Regions from separate parts of the Delftia sp. DS1230 genome, predicted to be linked through region 1. Evidence: riboswitches for the same ligand, from Rfam matches in the RefSeq annotation. Region 1 holds a riboswitch; each other region holds the start of a gene.
What was found. Region 1 has a riboswitch for cobalamin ahead of AAN986_RS04345 (TonB-dependent receptor). Riboswitches for the same ligand answer to the same signal wherever they lie in the genome.

Region 1 (6,164 bases):
GGTGGACGTGGTCATCTTCACGGTGGCAGACGATGCCCTGCAGGTGCTGCTGGTGCAGCGCCCCACGGCGGGCAGCGAGCCCTTTCCGGGACTGTGGGCGCTGCCCGGCGGCTTTGTGGATGTGCGCCAGGACGCGGACCTGCTGGCCTGCGCGCGGCGCAAGCTGCTGGACAAGACGGGCGTGGACAGCCCCTACCTGGAGCAGCTGGGAAGCTGGGGCGGCGCGGCGCGCGACCCGCGTGGCTGGTCGGCCACGCATGTGTATTTCGCGCTGATCCCGGGCCATGACCTGATCCTGGCCAAGGGCGCGAATGCGGCCGATGTGTCGTGGTTTGCCGTCGATGAACTGCTGCGCGAGCCTGCGCTGGCCTTCGACCACGGCGAGATCCTGCGCGCAGCGGTGGAGCGGCTGCGGGGCAAGGTGGAGTACACCTCGCTGCCGGCCTTTCTGCTGCCCGAGCCTTTCACGCTGCCGCAGCTGCAGCAGGCCTACGAAGTGGTGCTGGGCCGCCCCGTGGACAAGAGCGGTTTTCGCACGCGCATGATGGCGGCCGGCTTTCTGGTGGAGGCCGGCCAGGTGGAGGGCACGTCACGCCGCCCCGCCATGGGCTACCGCCTGGCCGACCGCAGCGCGCCCGTGGTGTTTCCGCGCACCTTCAGCCCGCGCGGGTGAGGGCGGCCTTCGATCAGGGCCAGGATCAGGATCAGGATCAGGCGCCCAGCAGGCTGCAAAAGCGCTGCATGTCCACGTTGCCGCCGCTGAGGATGATGCCCACGCGCCGGCCGCGCAGCTCCTCGCCTTTCTGGCGCGCGGCGGCCAGGCCCAGGCAGCCGGTGGGCTCGACCACGAGCTTCATGCGCGTGGCCAGGAAGCCCATGGCATCGACCAGCTCGGCATCGCTGGCGGTGAGGATGTCGGTCACGTCGCGCTGGATGATGGGGAAGGTGATGCCGCCCAGGTGCTGGGTCTGGGCGCCGTCGGCAATGGTCTTGGGGGTGTCTATGTGGACGATGCGGCCTGCGCGCAGCGACTGCTGGCCGTCGTTGCCGGCCTCGGGCTCCACGCCGTAGAGCGCGCACTCGGGGCTGAGCGCACGCGTGGACAGGGCGCTGCCCGACAGCAGGCCGCCGCCGCCCAGCGGCACGAAGAGGGCGTCCAGCGGGCCGGTTTCCTCCAACAGTTCCTTGGCGGCCGTGCCCTGGCCGGCCAGCACGTCGGCATGGTCGTAGGGCGGGATCAGGGTCAGGCCGTGGCGCTCGGCCAGGTCGCGGCCGATCTGCTCGCGGTCTTCGGTATAGCGGTCGTAGACCACCACCTGGCCGCCATAGCCCTTGGTGGCCGCCACCTTGGCGGCGGGCGCGTCATGCGGCATGACGATGGTGGCGGGAATCTCCAGCAGCCTGGCAGCCAGTGCAATGGCCTGGGCGTGGTTGCCCGAGGAAAACGCCACCACGCCGGCCTTGCGCTGCGCGGCGCTGAAGCGAGACAGGGCGTTGAACGCGCCGCGGAACTTGAAGGCGCCCATGCGCTGCAGGTTCTCGCACTTCAGGAAGACGCGGGCGCCCAGCGCCTCGTCCAGCGTGCGCGAGGTGAGCACGGGCGTGCGGTGGGCATGGCCCTGGATGCGTTGGGCCGCTGCGGCCACGTCGTCATAGGTGGGAAGGCTTGTCATCGGTACGGGAGAGAAGGAGTTGCAGATCGGCGGGGTGCCGGGACCTACTTGGCGTAGCTGTAGACCGTGGCGCGCGACACGCCCAGGTGGGCGGCAATGGTCTCCATGGAGCGGCGAAGGTCCAGCAGGCCGTCGCCCTTGAGTTCACGGACCAGGGCGCGCCGCTCCTCGGGCTTGAGGGCGCGCGGCGTGGTCGCCAGGCGCGCCGCGAACTGGTCGATGCGGGCGCGCACCGTGTCGGCACCGGCCCCGGCGCCCATGGGCGCCAGCATTTCGCGGGCCGGCGTGTCGCCGCTGACGGCGGCAAAGCGGTTGAGCATGCTCTGGAAGCCCTGGAACATCGTCAGGTCCACATTCATGCACAGGGCGGCGATGTAGCGGCCCTCGGAGTCGCGGATGCCGATGGACGTGCTCTTGGCCTGGCGGCCATCGGCGAACTGGTTGGGGTAGTTGGCGATGACCTGCTCGTAGCCGGGGTCCTGGATGCGGGCCAGGCCCAGCTCGGTCGCGCCCTGGCCGACCTCGCGGCCCGAGAGATTGTTGTGGATGGCCAGCACCGCATGGGACGGGTCGAGCAGGTCATGCACCACCACCTCGCAGAACGGGGCAAGGGTCTGGCCCAGGCCTTCGGCGATCTTGGCCACCTGTTCCAGCAGTTGGCGCTGCTCGGGAGTGCGTTGTGTCATATTGGACATTTTGTTTTGAATTGGACAAAATGTCAAAACCCAGGCGACCTGCCTTCTTGTCCGTTTCTTGTGCTCCCTGCCATGTTCGACACCCTTGTTCACCTGCTGCAATCCCAGGACGCGCGCTTTCGCGTGATCGAGCACCCTGCCGAGGGCCGCTCCGACCTCGTCGCCGAAATCCGGGGCACGGCACCCGGCCAGGGTGCCAAGGCCATGCTCTGCAAGAGCCGCGATGCGTCCGGTGCGGGCGATCCCCAGCTGTTCCTGGCCGTGCTGCCCGGCGACCGCAAGCTGGACTTCAAGCGCCTGGCCCAGGCCGTGGGCGTGCGCAAGGCCACGCTGGCCTCGCCCGAGGAGGCCCAGGCCGCCACCGGCTGCGTGATGGGATCGGTGCCGCCGTTCTCCTTCAACCCGCAGGTGCGCCTGGTGGTGGACCCGGCACTGGTGGAGCGCTTTGCCGAGATCGCCTTCAATGCGGGCCGGCTGGACCGCTCCATCGTGCTGGACTCGGCCGACTATGTGCGCATTGCCCGGCCCGCGCTGCACAGCCTGAGCGGGGATGGCGCCGATTGACCCGGGGGCCGGGCGGTGCCCACAATCGCAGCAACGCCCGCACATCCTCTCCTGACCATGACCACCCCTGCCAGGCAGTTCCCCGACCGGCCCGATGCGGCCGGCTTTGTGCGTGCGGCGCTGGCTGCCGCACTGGCCCAGGTGCAGTCGCATATGGATGCCGTGGATGCCGTGGACGCCGGCAGCGGCGAGGCCGAACGCATCCACCAGCTGCGCGTGGCCCTGCGGCGCCTGCGCACCCTGCTGCGCGAATGCGCAGGGCTGGCGCCCGGCATGCGCGCCGAATGGGATGCCCCGCTGGCCCTGGCCTTTGCGCGCCTGGGCACGCTGCGCGATGCCTGCACCCTGGCCGACGTGGTGCGGCCGCTGCTGCAGGACGCCGATGCGCCCTTGTGCGATTGGGTCGTGCCGGATGCCGGGCAGGCCGACGCGGACGCGGCCGCTGCGGTGCGCGAGCCGCAGTTTCTGCAAACGCTGGCCGAGATCCATGCGCTGGCGCAGGCGCCTGCAGGCAAGCGGCAGCCCGGCCTGGTCAGCCTGTCCGCCGCAGGCACGCGCAAGTACCTGGCACGGCGGCTGGCGCGCCTGCACCGCCAGGTGCTGCGCGACGGCCGGCACTTCGACCGCCTGCCGCTGGCGCAGCAGCACCGCGTGCGCAAGCGGCTCAAGCGCCTGCGCTACCTGGCGGACTTTGCGCGGGAATTCGCGCCCGGAATGTGGCCCGGCAAAAAGGGCCGGCGCTTTGCCGAGGCGCTGGTGCCCGCCCAGGACGCGCTGGGCCTGCACAACGACATGGCCGTGGCGGCGGAGCATTTCCATGCCGAGGCCGCGCGCGACCCGCGCGCCTGGTTCGCGGCCGGCTACCTGCAGGCCCGCCTGGCCACCAGCGCGCGCAGCAGCCGCCGCGCACTGCGGGCGCTGGCCCGGGTGCAGGGCTTCTGGCTCTAGACCGCATCAGCGATAATCCGCCGCTGGCGCACCGCCGCAGCCCCTGGGCCGTGGCGGTGCGCTGTTGCTGAAGGTGCCCCATGCCGTTCACCGGCCAGGGGTTCAACGGGAAGCAGGTGCGCGATGCCATCGAGGTGGCCGCTCGCAATGCCTGCGCTGCCCCCGCAACGGTCAGCGGAATACAACTCCCCACGCTGGCGTGCTATCCACAGGTCGCGCGCCGCAAGCCACTGTGTCCTTCTCGGGCATGGGAAGGCGGGGATGCCTGCCGCAGCGCGCCCACCCTGCGCGCCGCAGCGTTCCGCAAGCCCGGATACCGGCCTTCTGCATTGCTTTCGGACGCCGCGGGAGTGCGCCTGTCCGGTCCGGCCCCAGCCTGCGCTGCCGTGGCCGGCTCCGGCGTGCGCGCTGTGCGGCGTGGTTCAGACGATAGGCCCCGCGGGTGAGTGGGGCAGTTGGGTCAACGCATGCGCTTCGCTTCTTCGGCCGCCGATTCCTCCGGCCTTCTCTCTGTTCTCCCTCTTGTCTCCAGCCTGCGGCCCGTAGCGGCCGCCGTCCTGCTGGCCAGTTGCGCTGCAGCGGCCGGCGCCGCGCAGGAGCCGGCTTCGGGCCGATCCACGGACTCCGCCGACGATGCGCTGGACGCCGTCTTCGTGACCGCCACCGCGCGGCCCGAGGCGCGCAGCCGCATCGCGGGCACCACGCAGACCATCGACCGCGAGGCCATAGAGCGCTCCAGCGCGCGCTCGGTCACCGACCTGCTGGCCGAGAACGCCGTGGGCTTTCTCAGCGAATGGACGGCGGCCCAGACCTCGATGAACCTGCGAGGCGCCTCCACCGACGGCCAGGGGCGCGACTTCCGCAGCCAGGTGCTGGTGCTGGTCAACGGCCGGCGCGCGGGCACGGCCAATCTGTCCAAGCTCAGCCCCTCGGATGTGGAGCGCATCGAGATCGTGCGCGGCCCGTCCTCGGTGATCTACGGCAGCCAGGCCATGGGCGGGGTGGTCAACATCATCATGAAGACGGGGGCGACCGCACCCGGCACGCGCGCCCAGGTCCAGGCCGGCTCGTGGGACCTGTGGCGCACCGATGCGCAGACGGCCGGCGCCAATGACCGCTTCGACTGGTACTTCGGCGTGAGCGCAGGCGGGCGCGGCGACTACGAGTCGGGCGATGGCGGCACGCGCATGGAGAACACGGGCTGGAAGCGGCGCGGCGCCAGCGGCGCCCTGGGCTGGCAGCTGCACGAGCTGCACCGCGTGGAGCTGCAGCTGCGCACGGACGGCATCTACAACGCGGGCTTTCGCGGATCGGGCGCCAACATCTACAGCCGAGACAACCGCAGCAACCGCTCGCTGGACCTGACCTACGAGGGTGCACTGCCGGGCCAGCGCCTGAGCTGGACGACCCACCTCTACAGCCTGGTCGATACCGATGAGTTCAACTGGGCATCGCCCGTGATCCGCTCGGGCAACAGCGCCGTGCCCGGCACGGCGCGCGACTACAACCACCGCCAGCTGGACGCCACGGGCCTGCGCTTTCAGCCGCGCCTGCGTGTCAGCCAGACCAATGACCTGCTGATGGGCTTTGACTGGGAGCGCAGCAAGCTGCGCTCCGACCGCCTGCGCGTGGCCATGCCGGGCGGCCCGGCGGGCCAGGTCGCGCCCTACGACAACAACCAGACCGAGCAGGTGCACGCGCTGTACTTCGAGGACGCGCAGACCCTGCTTGACGACCGCCTGACCCTGCGTGCCGGCCTGCGCAAGACCTGGGGCACGACGCGTTTCGACGATACGCCCAACCTGGCCCTGGCCCAGGCCAGCACGCGCGACTACGACAACCACACCTGGTCGGCCGGCGCCACCTGGAAGGCCACGGACCGGCTCACGCTGCGCGCTGCGGCCTCCACGGGGTTCCGCGCGCCCACGGCCACGGAGCTGGCCTCGGACTTCACGGCCGTCGGCGGTGGCCGCACCTTCGGCAACCCCAACCTCAAGCCCGAGACCAGCCGCCAGATCGAGGTCGGCGCCGCGCTGCAGCAGCCCGGCTGGCGCGTGGATGCGGCCCTGTTCCAGAACACCATCAGCGACCGCATCATCACCGTCTCGCGCGGGGCCACGACCAATACCTCGGACTACGCCAACAACGCGGCCGACATCGTGGCGCGCGGCCTGGAAATGCAGGCCGACATGGACCTGGCGCGGGCGCTGAACCTGACGGGCCACCAGCTCAAGGCCTGGGCTGGCGGCTACTACCACTTCAGCATGCGGGACAAGGGCTCGGC
Region 2 (6,164 bases), 2.1 Mb from region 1:
CATGGATCCAGCGCTCGGCCTGCTCCCAGGACTGCCGGGCCAGGTACTGGCAGATCAGTTGCACGCGGCGCAGCTGCAGGGGCGTATCGAAGAAAAGATAGAGGTGATGGACGTTGCTGGACATGGCGGGGCCTGAGGCGTTTGCAGGAATGCCGCGATTGTTCAATTGCAGCCGCCAGCCGGCCCTCCCAGGCCTGTCCAGCACGCGGCTGGCAGGCGCTCCCACCGGTTGACATTCTGTCCACTGCAAGAAGCGGGATGCAGGCGCTGCGGCGGCGTCCTAGACTGCGGCAATTGCCCACAGCGCCCATATTGCCAACCGCGCCCATACCGCCAACCCCGCCCGCCATGCTCAACCTCGGTCTTTTCGACAACGAAGCTTGCGAATCCGCCTCGCCCTGCCACTGGACGCAGATGGAGCACCAGCTCGATGAGCAAGGCTGCGCGCGCCTGCCCGGCCTGCTGGATGCGCAGCAGTGCCGCGACCTGGCCGCTCTTTACGCAAGGGAGGATGGCTTTCGCTCCCGCATCGTCATGGCACGCCACGGTTTCGGGCGCGGCGAGTACCAATATTTCGACTACCCCTTGCCACCGCTGCTGCAGCGCCTGCGCGAGCAGCTGTATCTGCGCCTGGCGCCGGTGGCCAATCTCTGGAACCAGCGCATGGGGCTGGAAGTGCGCTATCCGGACCGGCTGCACGACTTCCTGGCGCGCTGCCACGCGCAGGGCCAGTTGCGGCCCACGCCGCTCATCCTTCAATACGGTGCGGGCGACTACAACTGCCTGCACCAGGATGTCTATGGAGAGCATGTGTTTCCGCTGCAGGTGGTGCTGCTGCTGTCGCGGCCCGGGCGGGACTTCACGGGTGGCGAGTTCGTCATCACCCAGGCCGATGGCGACCGGCAGCGGGCCGATGTGATGGCACTGGACCAGGGCGATGCCCTGGTCCTGGCCGTGCGCCACCGGCCCGTGCCCGGGCGGCGCACCGGCTACCGCCGCGTGGCCATGCGCCATGGGGTCAGCCGCATCCACAGCGGCCATCGCCATACCGTGGGGCTGATCTTTCATGACGCACTTTGATGGATGGCCGGTATGAGCACGCTGGATCTTTTCGCCGATGAACATCCCACCGGGGCCGAATCCATAGGCCCCCAATCCGTGGTGCTGCGCGGCCATGCCCTGCCCCATGCCGCGCAGTTGCTGGAGGCGGTCGAAGGCATTGCGGCGCAGGCGCCGCTGCGCCATCTGGTCACGCCGGGCGGCTTCACCATGTCGGTGGCCATGACCAACTGCGGCGCGCTGGGCTGGACCAGCGACAGGCGCGGCTACCGCTACAGCGCCATCGACCCACTCAGCGGCCAGCCCTGGCCGGCCATGCCGGCCCTGTTTGTACGGCTGGCGGGCGAGGCGGCCGCTGCGGCGGGGTTCGATGGCTTTGTGCCCGATGCCTGCCTCATCAACCAGTACCTGCCCGGCACCCGGCTTTCCCTGCACCAGGACCGCGACGAGCGCGACCTGGGCGCGCCCATTGTCTCGGTGTCCCTGGGCATGCCGGCCACTTTTCTGTTTGGAGGACTGGCGCGCGCGGACAGCACGGCCAGGGTGCCGCTGCAGCATGGCGACGTGGTGGTCTGGGGCGGTGTGGATCGGCTGCGCCACCACGGCGTGTTGCCGCTCAAGGACCAGCCTCACCCGCTGCTGGGCGGGCGGCGCATCAATCTCACTTTTCGCAAGGCGGGCTGAATGGTTGGACGGTCTGAAATGGATAGGCTCAACAGCCAGGATCGCTTCGCCCGCCTGGATTGGGCGCGGATTGCCGCTGAGCTCGATGCCGAAGGCCATGCCCTGCTGCCGCAGTTGCTGACTGCGGATGAAAGCCGCGCCTTGGCCCGCGAGGCGGCCGCCGCGTCTGGCCTGCCGCCCTGCGTGCAGGCATGGCGCCCGGTGCTGTACGGGCATCTGCTGGCCCTGGCCAACCGCTGGCGCGAACACATGGGCATGCAGCCTGGGTTGCCGGGCTGCTTCGAGGATTTCATGCGTCCGGGCCGGCAAGCAGGCCAAACGCAGCCGCAGCCACAGCCACATCTGCTGCGCGTGCCGCAAGCGGGTCATGCCCCGCTGCGTTCATACAGCGAAGGTGCGGCGGTGTTTCCGCTGCAGCTGGTGGTGCTGCTGTCCCGGCCGGGCCAGGATTTCGAGGGCGGCGAATTCATGATGACCGAGCAGCGCCCGCGCATGCAATCGCGCCCCATGGTGCTGCCGCTGGGCCTGGGGGATGCGGCCATCATCGCCACGGGGCCGCGCCCGGTGCGCGGTGCGGCAGGCTTTTACCGCGTGCACCTGCGGCATGCCATCAGCCGCGTTCACCGTGGCGAGTGGCTGGGTCTGGAGCTGCTTTTGCACGACGTGCCCCAGGCGCCAAAGGCTCTGCAAACAGAGCGCTGGCTATAATGCCGCGCCTGCAAAGGCATCCGTGCAACAGGTGTCCGCATGCCAGCCATGGGGATGAAACGGGAACAAGGTGACTGCCAGCAAATGCTTTTTGCGCTGCCGGCACAGGCCTTGGCTGCCCCCGCAACGGTAAACAAGTCAAGGCGCTCCATGCCTGTCCCGCCAGACTCCGCAACCCTGCGGAGGGGCGATGACAGGCTGTCACTGGTCCATGGCGTGGTCTGCAACATGCAGCTTCTGCGGGTGGATTGGGAAGACGGAGAGCTGGGCGGAAGGCATGTCCTTGCGCCGCTTGTGAGCCCGGAGACCGGCCTGCTGCGTTTCGCGCCTGCTGTGCAGGCGTTTTCTTGACTGTCTGCGGGGTGCGGATGGCAACGTCCTGCTCCCCTTCCTCCCACGCTGGCTGGAGAGGTGGCAGTGCCTTGCTTTCGCATCAGACGGTCGAAGACCGATGTTCGAAATGCATTCTTCCTTTTCCAGGGTTTCCAGCGCTCGCGCTGCCCAGTCCCTTTCCGTGCGGCTGAGCCCGCTGGCCCTGGCCTGCGCCTTCATCTGCCTGCCGGCGCAGGCTCAAACCCAAACGCCCACGCCAACGCCAACGCCCCCATCAACCGCCCTGCCCGAGGTCCAGGTCACCGGCCAGGCCGAACGCATCGGCCAGCAACTGGCCCAGCCTGCGCGCTCTGCCAGCCATACCGGCGTCTCCAACCAGGAAGTGCCGGCCAGCGTGGATGGCGTCTCTGCCGAGCAGATGCAGGAGCGTGGCGACTACGCCCTGGTGGACGCCGTCACGCGCACCGTGGGCCTGACGGCCAGCAGCACGCCGGGCAACGGCGGCCTGGCCTTCAGCAGCCGTGGCTTTGCGGGTGTCAATTCCGTGGGCGTGGCCGAAGACGGCATGGTGCTGGGCGTGGCCGCCGGCACCACGGCCTATCCGGGGGACAGCTGGGGCTACGAGCGCATCGACGTGCTGCGCGGCCCGGCCTCGCTGATGTATGGCAGCGGCACCATGGGCGCTACCGTCAACGCCATCCGCAAGCAGCCCAGCCGCACCAGCTCGGCCGAGGTGCTGGTGGGCGCAGGCACGGACGACACGCTGCGCCTGGGCCTGGGCGTGACCGGCGCCCTGGGCGCCTATGCCAGCTACCGCATCGACAGCTACACCGCACGCAGCGCAGGCGAGCGCGCTCTGGACCAGTCGCGCAACGGCAAGTTCATGAGCGCGCTGCGCTTGGAGCCCACGAGCGACCTGCAGATCGACCTGATTGCCGACCGCAGCGTGCAAAAGCCCAGCCGCTACTGGGGCACGCCGGGCCTGGACGGCAAGGTGGTGGAGTCGCTGCGCGACCGCAACTACAACGCCGAAGACAGCGTGCTGCGCTATGCCGACGAGCGCCTGCGCGCCAAGGTGCAATGGAAGGCCAATGACTGGCTGACGGTGCGCAACGAGCTGTACCACGTGAAGTCCGACCGCCACTGGCGCAACATCGAAGCCTACGCGCTCAACCCCGCCACCTGGACCGTGGGCCGCTCCGACTACCTGGAAATCCTGCACGACCTGGAGCAGACCGGCAACCGCCTGGGCCTGAACGTGGACCGGGGCTCGCACAAGATCGCCATGGGCTGGGAGGCCGCGCGCATCAACCTGCGGCTATCCAACAACTCGCCCTATGGCGGCTCGTCCACGGTCTCGGCCTGGGACCCCGTGCATGGCAGCTGGGCCAGCCCCGATGCCACGGCAGCCAAGACAGAAACCGGCGTGACCCAGCATGCCCTGTACCTGGAAGATGCCTGGCGCATCAGCGACCGCTGGCTGGCCATGGCCGGCCTGCGCCGCGATGTCTACGACTTTGCCAGCCACTCGCTGGTGGGCGGCACGGATTTCAACAAGACGCTGGCCGCTACCTCCTGGCGCCTGGGCCTGACCTATGAGCTGGCCCGCAACACCCATGTCTATGGGCAGATCAGCTCGGGACACGATCCCGTCAACAGCCTGGTCTCGCTGAACCTGGCCAACACGGCTTACGCGCTGAGCAAGGGCCGCCAGGCCGAGATCGGCATCAAGCAACAGGTGGCCGGCGGGCGCGGCGAGTGGACGCTGGCCGTGTTCGACATCAAGAAGGACAACATCATCACGCGCGACCCCGACCGCCCGGCCATCTCCATCCAGGGCGGCAGCCAGTCCTCGCGCGGCGCCGAGTTCACCGCCGCCTTCCAGGCCACGCCCGCCCTGCGCGTGGAGGGCAACCTATCCTATGTGGACGCCCAGTTCGACAAGCTCATCGAGGCTGGCGGCAACCGCGCAGGCAACCGTCCGCAGAACGTGGCCAAGACCACGGCCAACCTCTGGGGCCACTACCGCGTGGGCGCCTGGCAGGCCTCGCTGGGCCTGCGCTACGTGGGTGACCGCTTTGGCAACAACGCCAATACCGTGAACCTGCCCGCCTACACCGTGGCCGACGCCGCGCTGAGCTGGCAGGTGGACCCGCGCACCACCCTGAGCCTGATCGGCCGCAACCTGGCCGACAGGGTCTATGTGGGATCGAGCTACGGCAGCCAGTTCCTGGTCGGGCAAGGCCGCCGCTTCGAGATCGCGGCCCATATCCGGTTCTGATGGCCATGGCGCGCTCCAAAAGCCTCCACGGCCTGTGCGCTGGCGCCCTGGCGGCCACCCTGCTGCTGGCCGGCTGCTCGCGCAGCGATTCCGGCACCACCAGTGAACTGCCGGCACCGGCTGCCGCACCGCAGGCGGCCGTGACCGTCAATGTCTGCGGCAGCCCCGTGACCTACGCCAACGCACCGCTGCGCGCCGTGACCCATGACGTGAACATCACCGAGATGTTTCTCTTTCTGGGCCTGGGCGATCGGCTGGTGGGCTACAGCGGTATCACGCAGGCCAAGCAGATCGACCCGGCCTTCCAGGCCCAGCTGGCCCGCGTGCCGCGGCTGGCCGAACGCGAGATGAACCTGGAGGCCATCCTGGGCGCCTCGGCCGACTTCGTCTTCGGAGGCTGGAGCTACGGTTTTCGCCAGGGCCAGGTCACGCCCGAGGTGCTGCAGCGCCACGGCATTGCCTCGTATGTGTTGTCCGAATCGTGCATCCGCGTGGGGCCGCGCAGCCAGGTGGCGCTGGAAGACGGCCTGACCGACCTGCGCAACCTGGGCCGCATCTTCCGCATCGACGCCCATGCCGAGCAACTGGCGCAGGGGCTGGAGCGCGACCTGAAGGACCTGCGCGAGCGCATGCAGGGCGTGCGGCAGCGGCCTTCGGTCTTTGTCTACGACAGTGGCCAGGACATCCCCGTGACCGTGGGCCGCTACGGCATGCCGCAGGCCATGATCGAGGAAGCGGGCGGGCGCAACATCTTCGACGACATTCCCAGCAACTGGCCTGCAGGCAACTGGGAGGACGTGGTGCAGCGCAACCCGCAGTGGATCGTCATCATCGACTACGGCCAGCCCCATGCCCAGGGCAAGATCGACTTCCTGCTGGCCAAGCCCGAGCTGGCCGGCGTCGATGCCATCCGCGAAAAGCGGTTTTTCGTGATGACCTATGCCGAGGCCACGCCCGGCCCGCGCAATATTGCGCGGACCCGCGCCCTGGCGCAGGCCCTGCACCCCGACCGCATGCCGGCGCCCAGCCATGCGGCCAACTGATTCCCGCTGGCCCAGGCGCCCGGGCGCCGCCCGCCTCTGGTGCCTGCTGCTGTTCG
Region 3 (6,164 bases), 2.1 Mb from region 1:
CCGCTGAGCGCACCGCCCTACAGCCTGTCGCTCACGGCCATCGGCGCCTTTGGCCTGGCCGGCGTTGTGGGCGCACTGGCAGCAGCCCGTGCCGGGCACTGGGCCGACCAGGGTTTCGCGCAGCGCACCAGCCTGCGCGCGCTGGTGATCCTGCTGCTGGCCTGGGTGCCGATTGCGCTGCTGGAGCAGTCGCTGTGGGCGCTGGTCGCCGGCATCGTGCTGCTCGACCTGGGCGGCCAGGCCCTGCATGTGACCAACCAGAGCCTGATCTTTCGCAGCAACCCGCAGGCGCACAGCCGGCTGGTGGGCCTGTACATGCTGTTCTATGCCGTGGGCAGCGGGCTTGGGGCGCTGATTTCCACCAATGCCTACGCGCGGTTTGGCTGGCACGGGGTCTGCGTTGCGGGGGCGGCGTTCAGCCTGGCGGCACTGGTGTTCTGGGCCATGACACGGGAGACGGCTGCCCAGGCCAGCGTTCCCGCCTAGACCCGGCTCACCAGCTCCGAAGGCACCCGGCCCAATGCCTTGCGGAACATGGTGGAAAACGCGCTGGGGCTGTCATAGCCCAAATCCAGCGCCACCTGGGTGACCGATGCGCCCGCAGACAGCCGCGACACCGCCGCCAGCAGGCAGGCCTGCTGGCGCCAGGCGCCAAAGGCCATGCCTGTGTGCTGCTGGAAAAACCGGCTGAAGGTACGCAGGCTCTTGTTCAGCGCCTGCGCCCAATCCTGGGGCGTGGCGCGGATGCTGGGCTGGGCCAGGAACTGCTTGCACAGGGCGGCCAGCTTTTCGTCGCGGGGAATGGGCGCGAACAGCGGCAGGCTGCGGGCCGAGGCCAGCTCGTGCAGCACCAGCGTGACCAGGGCGCCGTCGCGGCCCGCTTCGTCGTACAGCGCCGGCAGGTCGGCGCAGGACAGCAGCAGCTGGTGCAGCAGCGGGGTGACGACCAGGGCCTCGCAGTGCACACCCGGGCGGGGCGCAGCAGCCGGTTCGATGTACAGGCTGCGCGTGCTCACGCCCTGCATGCGCACGCTGTGCGGCTTGCTGGCCGGAATCCACACGCCGCTATAGGGCGGGATGGTCCAGGCGCCGTCGTCGGTTTCCACTTCCATCAGCCCGCTCATCCCGTAGAGAAACTGGGCACGCCGGTGGCTGTGCGTGGGCAGCAGCGTGCCAGGCGTGTAGTCGGTGCCGATGGCCAGCACATCACGCGCCACGGCGTCCACGGAATGCAGCGGGATGTTGAGCATGGGAATGTCCGGAAAACAGCCAACAGGCTTTGGCAGGAATTCGAGGATTATTGACCCATCCGCGAAAGCAGGCCAAACCGCGGCATCCTAAGGTTCAGTCCTTGCTCGTTTTTTCCAAAGGACTGTCTGTGTTCCCTCTCCTGCTGCTGGCTTTCGGTGTGCTTGCCGGCGTGACCACCGTGCTCTTCGGCTTTGGCGGCGGCTTCGTGGCCGTTCCGCTGCTTTATGCGCTGCTGACCTCCATCCACGGCGCGGACTCCGCCGTGGGCCAGGCTGCCATGCACATTGCCGTGGCCACCTCCACCTGCGTGATGATTTTTGGCGCCTCCATGGCCACGCTGCGCCAGCACCGCGCGGGCGCCCTGCCCTGGGATCAGGTGCGGCCACTGGCTGGCTTCATCGCGGCCGGCGCCGTGGCGGGCGCGGCGGCCGCCACCTGGATCAGCGGGGAATGGGTGCGCTGGGCCTTCATCGCCTACCTGGCCCTGACCATCGCCGACGCGCTGCTGCGCCCAGGCTTCGTGCACGGCACCGCCGCCGGCATGCAGCCCATGGGCCGGCAGGCCGCCGCCACGGCGGGCCTGGCCATTGGTGCGATCGCGGCCTTCCTGGGCGTGGGCGGCAGCGTGATGACCGTGCCGCTGATGCGCCGGCGCGGCGCCAGCATGGCGGCCGCCACGGCCATGGCCAGCCCGCTGTCCCTGCCCATGGCCGTGGCGGGCACCGCTGCCTACATGCTGGCATCGCGGGGCGCGGGGCTGGGCCCCTGGCATGTGGGCTATGTGGACCTGCAGGCCTTTGCGCTGCTGACGGTCGGATCGTGGACGGGCATCAGGCTGGCGGCCCCGCTGATCGGCCGCATTCCCGATGCCCTGCATGCCAAGGCCTACCTGGCCCTGCTGGGCCTGGTGCTGCTGGTCATGATCGTGGCCTGAGCGCTGCGCTCAACCCTCCTGGAAGATCGCCTCGATCCGGGTCTCGAACACCCGGGCAATGGCGAATGCCAGCGGCAGGCTGGGGTCGTAGCGACCCGTCTCGATCGCATTCACGGTCTGGCGCGACACGCCCAGCAGGTCCGCCAGCGCAGCTTGGCTCCAGCCGCGCTCGGCGCGCAGTTCACGGATGGTGTTTTTCATCGCAGGGCCGCCCCAAGATGAAAAGGCACCCCCTCGGGGGGCAGCGGACCTTGCACAGCAAGGGGAGCGCGGGGGTCATTTTTCATGGGAGGGGCACTTTGGCGGAACAGCTCATCGGCTGCGCAGCCAGTGAGCCACCGAAGCCGCCACCCAGAGCGCACCCATCAAGGGCCACACCATGAACATGCTGAGCTTGGGAAAACCTGCCATTTCCAGGAATCCGTAGGTGAAGGTGATGCCGGCCGTACCCGCCGCCGCAATCGCCAGCTGCTCCAGCATGGACTTGCGCAGGAACTCGTCGGTATCGCGCACCAGGCGCACGATGGCCCGCACGGCCAGCGCAAACGCCAGCATGGGGCTCAGCAGCAGCGCCGTACGCAGGGCCCCGGCCTGCATGTCGGCGCTGAGCAAAAGCGCCCCCACAAGCAGCGCCATGTAGAGCAGCAGCGCAAATCCCAGCTCCTTCTGGTAGCGGCGGTTGGTGACCGTTGTTTGATTCATGGAAGTCTCTCGCAATGTGTAAAGGATGCTTGACATTGTGCGATGCCATCCGCGGACATGTCAAGCAAGCTTTACATCGACACTGAACGCCCCGCCGTACAATCGCCGCCGTTGGTGCCAGCAGCCCCAGGGGCTGCGGTTAAACGGGAAACATGGGGCGGCCAGATAAAGCCGCCCGCATGTACTGCCCCCGCAACAGTGAGTGAAACGCCGCGTGCATGGCACCGGCCCCCGCCAAACCCGTGCCACTGGGCGTACAGCCCGGGAAGGCCTTGGCGAGTGCGTCACCAGTCTGGATACCGGCCAACAGGCGGCCGGCCGCGCATGCAGCGCAGCCGGTCTTTGTGGTTTCCGTGCCGGCGGGGTCGCTGGCGCGCAACTGGCTCGCATCCATGCACACCCTCGCCCTCGCGCGCGCCCCTGGCGCCGCTCTTCGCTCGCCCTCGGCGTTCCCCGTACTGCGCACGTTGTCCGCCCTGGCTGCGGCCTCGCTGCTGGCCTGCCAGGCCCATGCACAGGCACAACTGGCACAACAGGCGCAGCGGGCACAGACCTCCCAGCTCGATACCGTGGTCGTCACCGCCTCGCGCAGCGAGCAGCCCCTGCGCACCGTCACGGCCGACATGACCGTGATCGACGCCGAGACCATTGCCCGCAGCGGCGCCACGGGCGTGGCCGACCTGCTGGTGCAGGTGCCGGGCGTGCAGATCAACCGCAACGGCGGGCCGGGCCAGGTCACGTCGGTCTACCTGCGCGGCACCAGCAACCAGCACACTGCCGTATTCATCGACGGCGTGCGCTACAGCTCGCAGGAGCTGCAGGGCGGCGCGGTCTGGTCCACCCTGCCGCTGGCGCAGATCGAGCGCATCGAAGTGCTGCGCGGCCCGGCCGCCGCCATCTATGGCTCAGACGCCATGGGCGGCGTGATCCAGATCTTCACCAAGCGGGCGGACGGCCAGACCCGCGCCTATGCCGAGGCCGGCATAGGCAACCAGGGCACCAGCAAGCTGGCCACGGGATTTCAGGGCGGTGCCAACGGCTTCACCTACGGGCTGAACCTGGCTGACGAACGCAGTGACGGCTTCGACGTCTACCCCGGCAACACCTTCTCGCCCAACCCGGACAAGGATGGCTACAGCAACACCTCGCTGGGCCTGAACGCGGGCTACAAAACGGGCATCCACCAGATCGATGCCAGCCTGCTGCACAGCCGCCTGCGCACCCACTACGACCAGAGCCCGCCGCCGTTCGACGACTACGACGTGGTCAAGAACACCACCGGCAGCCTGCGCTGGCAGGCCGGCTGGAACGCCATGTACAAAAGCGTGGTCCAGGTCTCCCATACCGACAGCCAAAGCGACCGCCACACCCAGTCGCCCGAAAGCGCCAAGGGCCGCTCCACCAACTACCTGCTGCAGAACCTGTTCACGCTGGGCCAGCACCGTTTCAACATCGACCTGGAGCGCCGCGAGGACAAGCTGGACACGCAATACGCCTGGACGCAGAACACCGACAGCCGGCGCGTGCAGAACTCCCTGTCGGCCGGCTGGCGCCTGACGGAGGGACGCCACCAGTTCGACGCCAACCTGCGCCACGACCAGGTGCGCGACCAGCAGAACAAGACCACGGGCGGCCTGGGCTATGGCCTGCAGATCGACGAGCGCTGGCGCTGGGTGGCATCGGCCGGCACGGCCTTCCGCACGCCCACGCTGTACGAACGCTTCACGGGCCAGGCGGCGGCCGACCTCAAGCCCGAAAGCAGCACCAACGTGGAAACCGGCCTGCACTATGCGGCCGGTGCCAACCGCCTCTCGGCCGTGGTCTACCGCAACAAGTTCAAGAACCTCATCACCTACGACTGGAACAGCGCGGTTCCCTGCAACTGCTACCGCAACTGGCAGAGCGTGGAAATCACCGGCCTGACGCTGTCTGGCGGCACGCGCCTGGGCAGCGCCAACCTGGGCGCCTCGCTGGACTTCATGAACCCCGAGAACCTGGAGACCGGCAAGCTGCTGCCCTACCGCTCCAAGCGAATGCTCAAGCTCAATGCCGACACCCAGGCAGCCGGCTGGACGCTGGGCGGCGAAGCGCAGCTGTACAGCGGCCGCTACGCAGACGAGGCGAATACCTTCAAGCTGGGCGGCTACGGCGTGGTCAACCTCTACGCCCAGCGCCAGTTGACCAGGCAATGGACGCTGCTGGCCCGGGTCAACAACATCGCCGACCGCGACTACGCCCCCACGCGCGGCTATGCGAACGCAGGCCGCACCGTGTTCGTCAGCGTGCGCTGGACTCCCCTGCCCTGACCCCATGCATCTGCTTCTGCGCCTGCTTTCGCGCCTGCCCCGCATCCTGCTGCTGACCGCCGCCCTGGCCTGCGCAGGTGGCACGGGCAACGCCTTTGCGCAAAAGGCGGCGGATGGGGGAACGGGCGGGGCAACCACTGCCTACACCGTCACCGACATGCGCGGGCGCCAGGTGCGCCTGGAGCGGGTGCCGCAGCGCATCGTCTCGCTGCTGCCCTCGCTGACCGAATCGCTGTGCGCGCTGGAGGCCTGTGAGCGCATCGTGGGCGTGGACGAATTCTCCAACCACCCGGCCCGCGTGGCCGCTCTGCCCAAGCTGGGCCACACCTTTGCCCCGCTGGTTGAGGCCACCGTGCGGCTCAGGCCCGACGTGGTGCTGATGGCGTATTCCGCACCCGTCATCGCACAGCTGGAGCGCTTCGGCATTCCTGTGCTGGCGCTGGACGCCAACGACATGGCGCAGCTGGAGCAGGTACTGCACAAGCTCGACCAGTTGCTGCAGGTGCAGCGCGCCAACGCCCTGCTGGCGCGCATGCAGGCCGAGGTGGACCAGCAGGCCAAGGCGCTGGCTGCGCACACGCCCGCCGGGCAGAAGGTGTATTTCGAGGTGGACGCCACGCCTTATGCGGCGGGGCCGGACTCCTTCATAGGCCAGTTGCTGCAGCGCCTGGGCGCGCGCAATGTGCTGCCGCAGAACCTGGGTCCCTTCCCCCGCATCACGCCCGAATACGTGCTGCGCCAGCAGCCAGAACTCATCATCCACACGCCGCAGACGCCATCGGCCAGCTTTTCCACCCGCCCAGGCTGGAGCCGCATGCCCGCCGTGCGCTCGGGCCGCATCTGCGCATTGGACCTGGTCGAGACGGACGTGGTCTCCCGCCCCGGCCCGCGCCTGGGCGAGGCGGCGCGGGCGCTGGCCCGCTGCCTGGAGATGCGGGGCACGGCGCCGCGTTGACTTCTCTGGCCTGATT

Region 2: it holds a riboswitch for cobalamin, as region 1 does, so the genes downstream of both, AAN986_RS13590 (TonB-dependent receptor) here and AAN986_RS04345 (TonB-dependent receptor) in region 1, are expected to answer to the same signal.
Region 3: it holds a riboswitch for cobalamin, as region 1 does, so the genes downstream of both, AAN986_RS13855 (TonB-dependent receptor) here and AAN986_RS04345 (TonB-dependent receptor) in region 1, are expected to answer to the same signal.

Annotation. Positions count from the first base shown of each region.
Region 1 is NZ_CP157763.1:951,876-958,039, forward strand. Features, by position in the region: gene AAN986_RS04320 (NUDIX domain-containing protein) at 1-673, shown strand, start outside; gene AAN986_RS04325 (threo-3-hydroxy-L-aspartate ammonia-lyase) at 711-1,673, opposite strand; gene AAN986_RS04330 (PAS domain-containing protein) at 1,718-2,359, opposite strand; gene AAN986_RS04335 (YbaK/prolyl-tRNA synthetase associated domain-containing protein) at 2,441-2,932, shown strand; gene AAN986_RS04340 (CHAD domain-containing protein) at 2,990-3,880, shown strand; cobalamin riboswitch at 3,935-4,220, shown strand; gene AAN986_RS04345 (TonB-dependent receptor) at 4,348-6,164, shown strand, end outside.
Region 2 is NZ_CP157763.1:3,034,832-3,040,995, forward strand. Features, by position in the region: gene AAN986_RS13570 (hypothetical protein) at 1-124, opposite strand, end outside; gene AAN986_RS13575 (2OG-Fe(II) oxygenase) at 349-1,080, shown strand; gene alkB (DNA oxidative demethylase AlkB) at 1,093-1,743, shown strand; gene AAN986_RS13585 (2OG-Fe(II) oxygenase) at 1,762-2,451, shown strand; cobalamin riboswitch at 2,464-2,782, shown strand; gene AAN986_RS13590 (TonB-dependent receptor) at 2,903-5,065, shown strand; gene AAN986_RS13595 (ABC transporter substrate-binding protein) at 5,065-6,108, shown strand; gene AAN986_RS13600 (iron ABC transporter permease) at 6,095-6,164, shown strand, end outside.
Region 3 is NZ_CP157763.1:3,094,711-3,100,874, forward strand. Features, by position in the region: gene AAN986_RS13830 (MFS transporter) at 1-486, shown strand, start outside; gene AAN986_RS13835 (helix-turn-helix transcriptional regulator) at 483-1,250, opposite strand; gene AAN986_RS13840 (sulfite exporter TauE/SafE family protein) at 1,379-2,185, shown strand; gene AAN986_RS13845 (helix-turn-helix transcriptional regulator) at 2,195-2,386, opposite strand; gene AAN986_RS13850 (hypothetical protein) at 2,498-2,887, opposite strand; cobalamin riboswitch at 2,983-3,210, shown strand; gene AAN986_RS13855 (TonB-dependent receptor) at 3,280-5,193, shown strand; gene AAN986_RS13860 (helical backbone metal receptor) at 5,198-6,148, shown strand.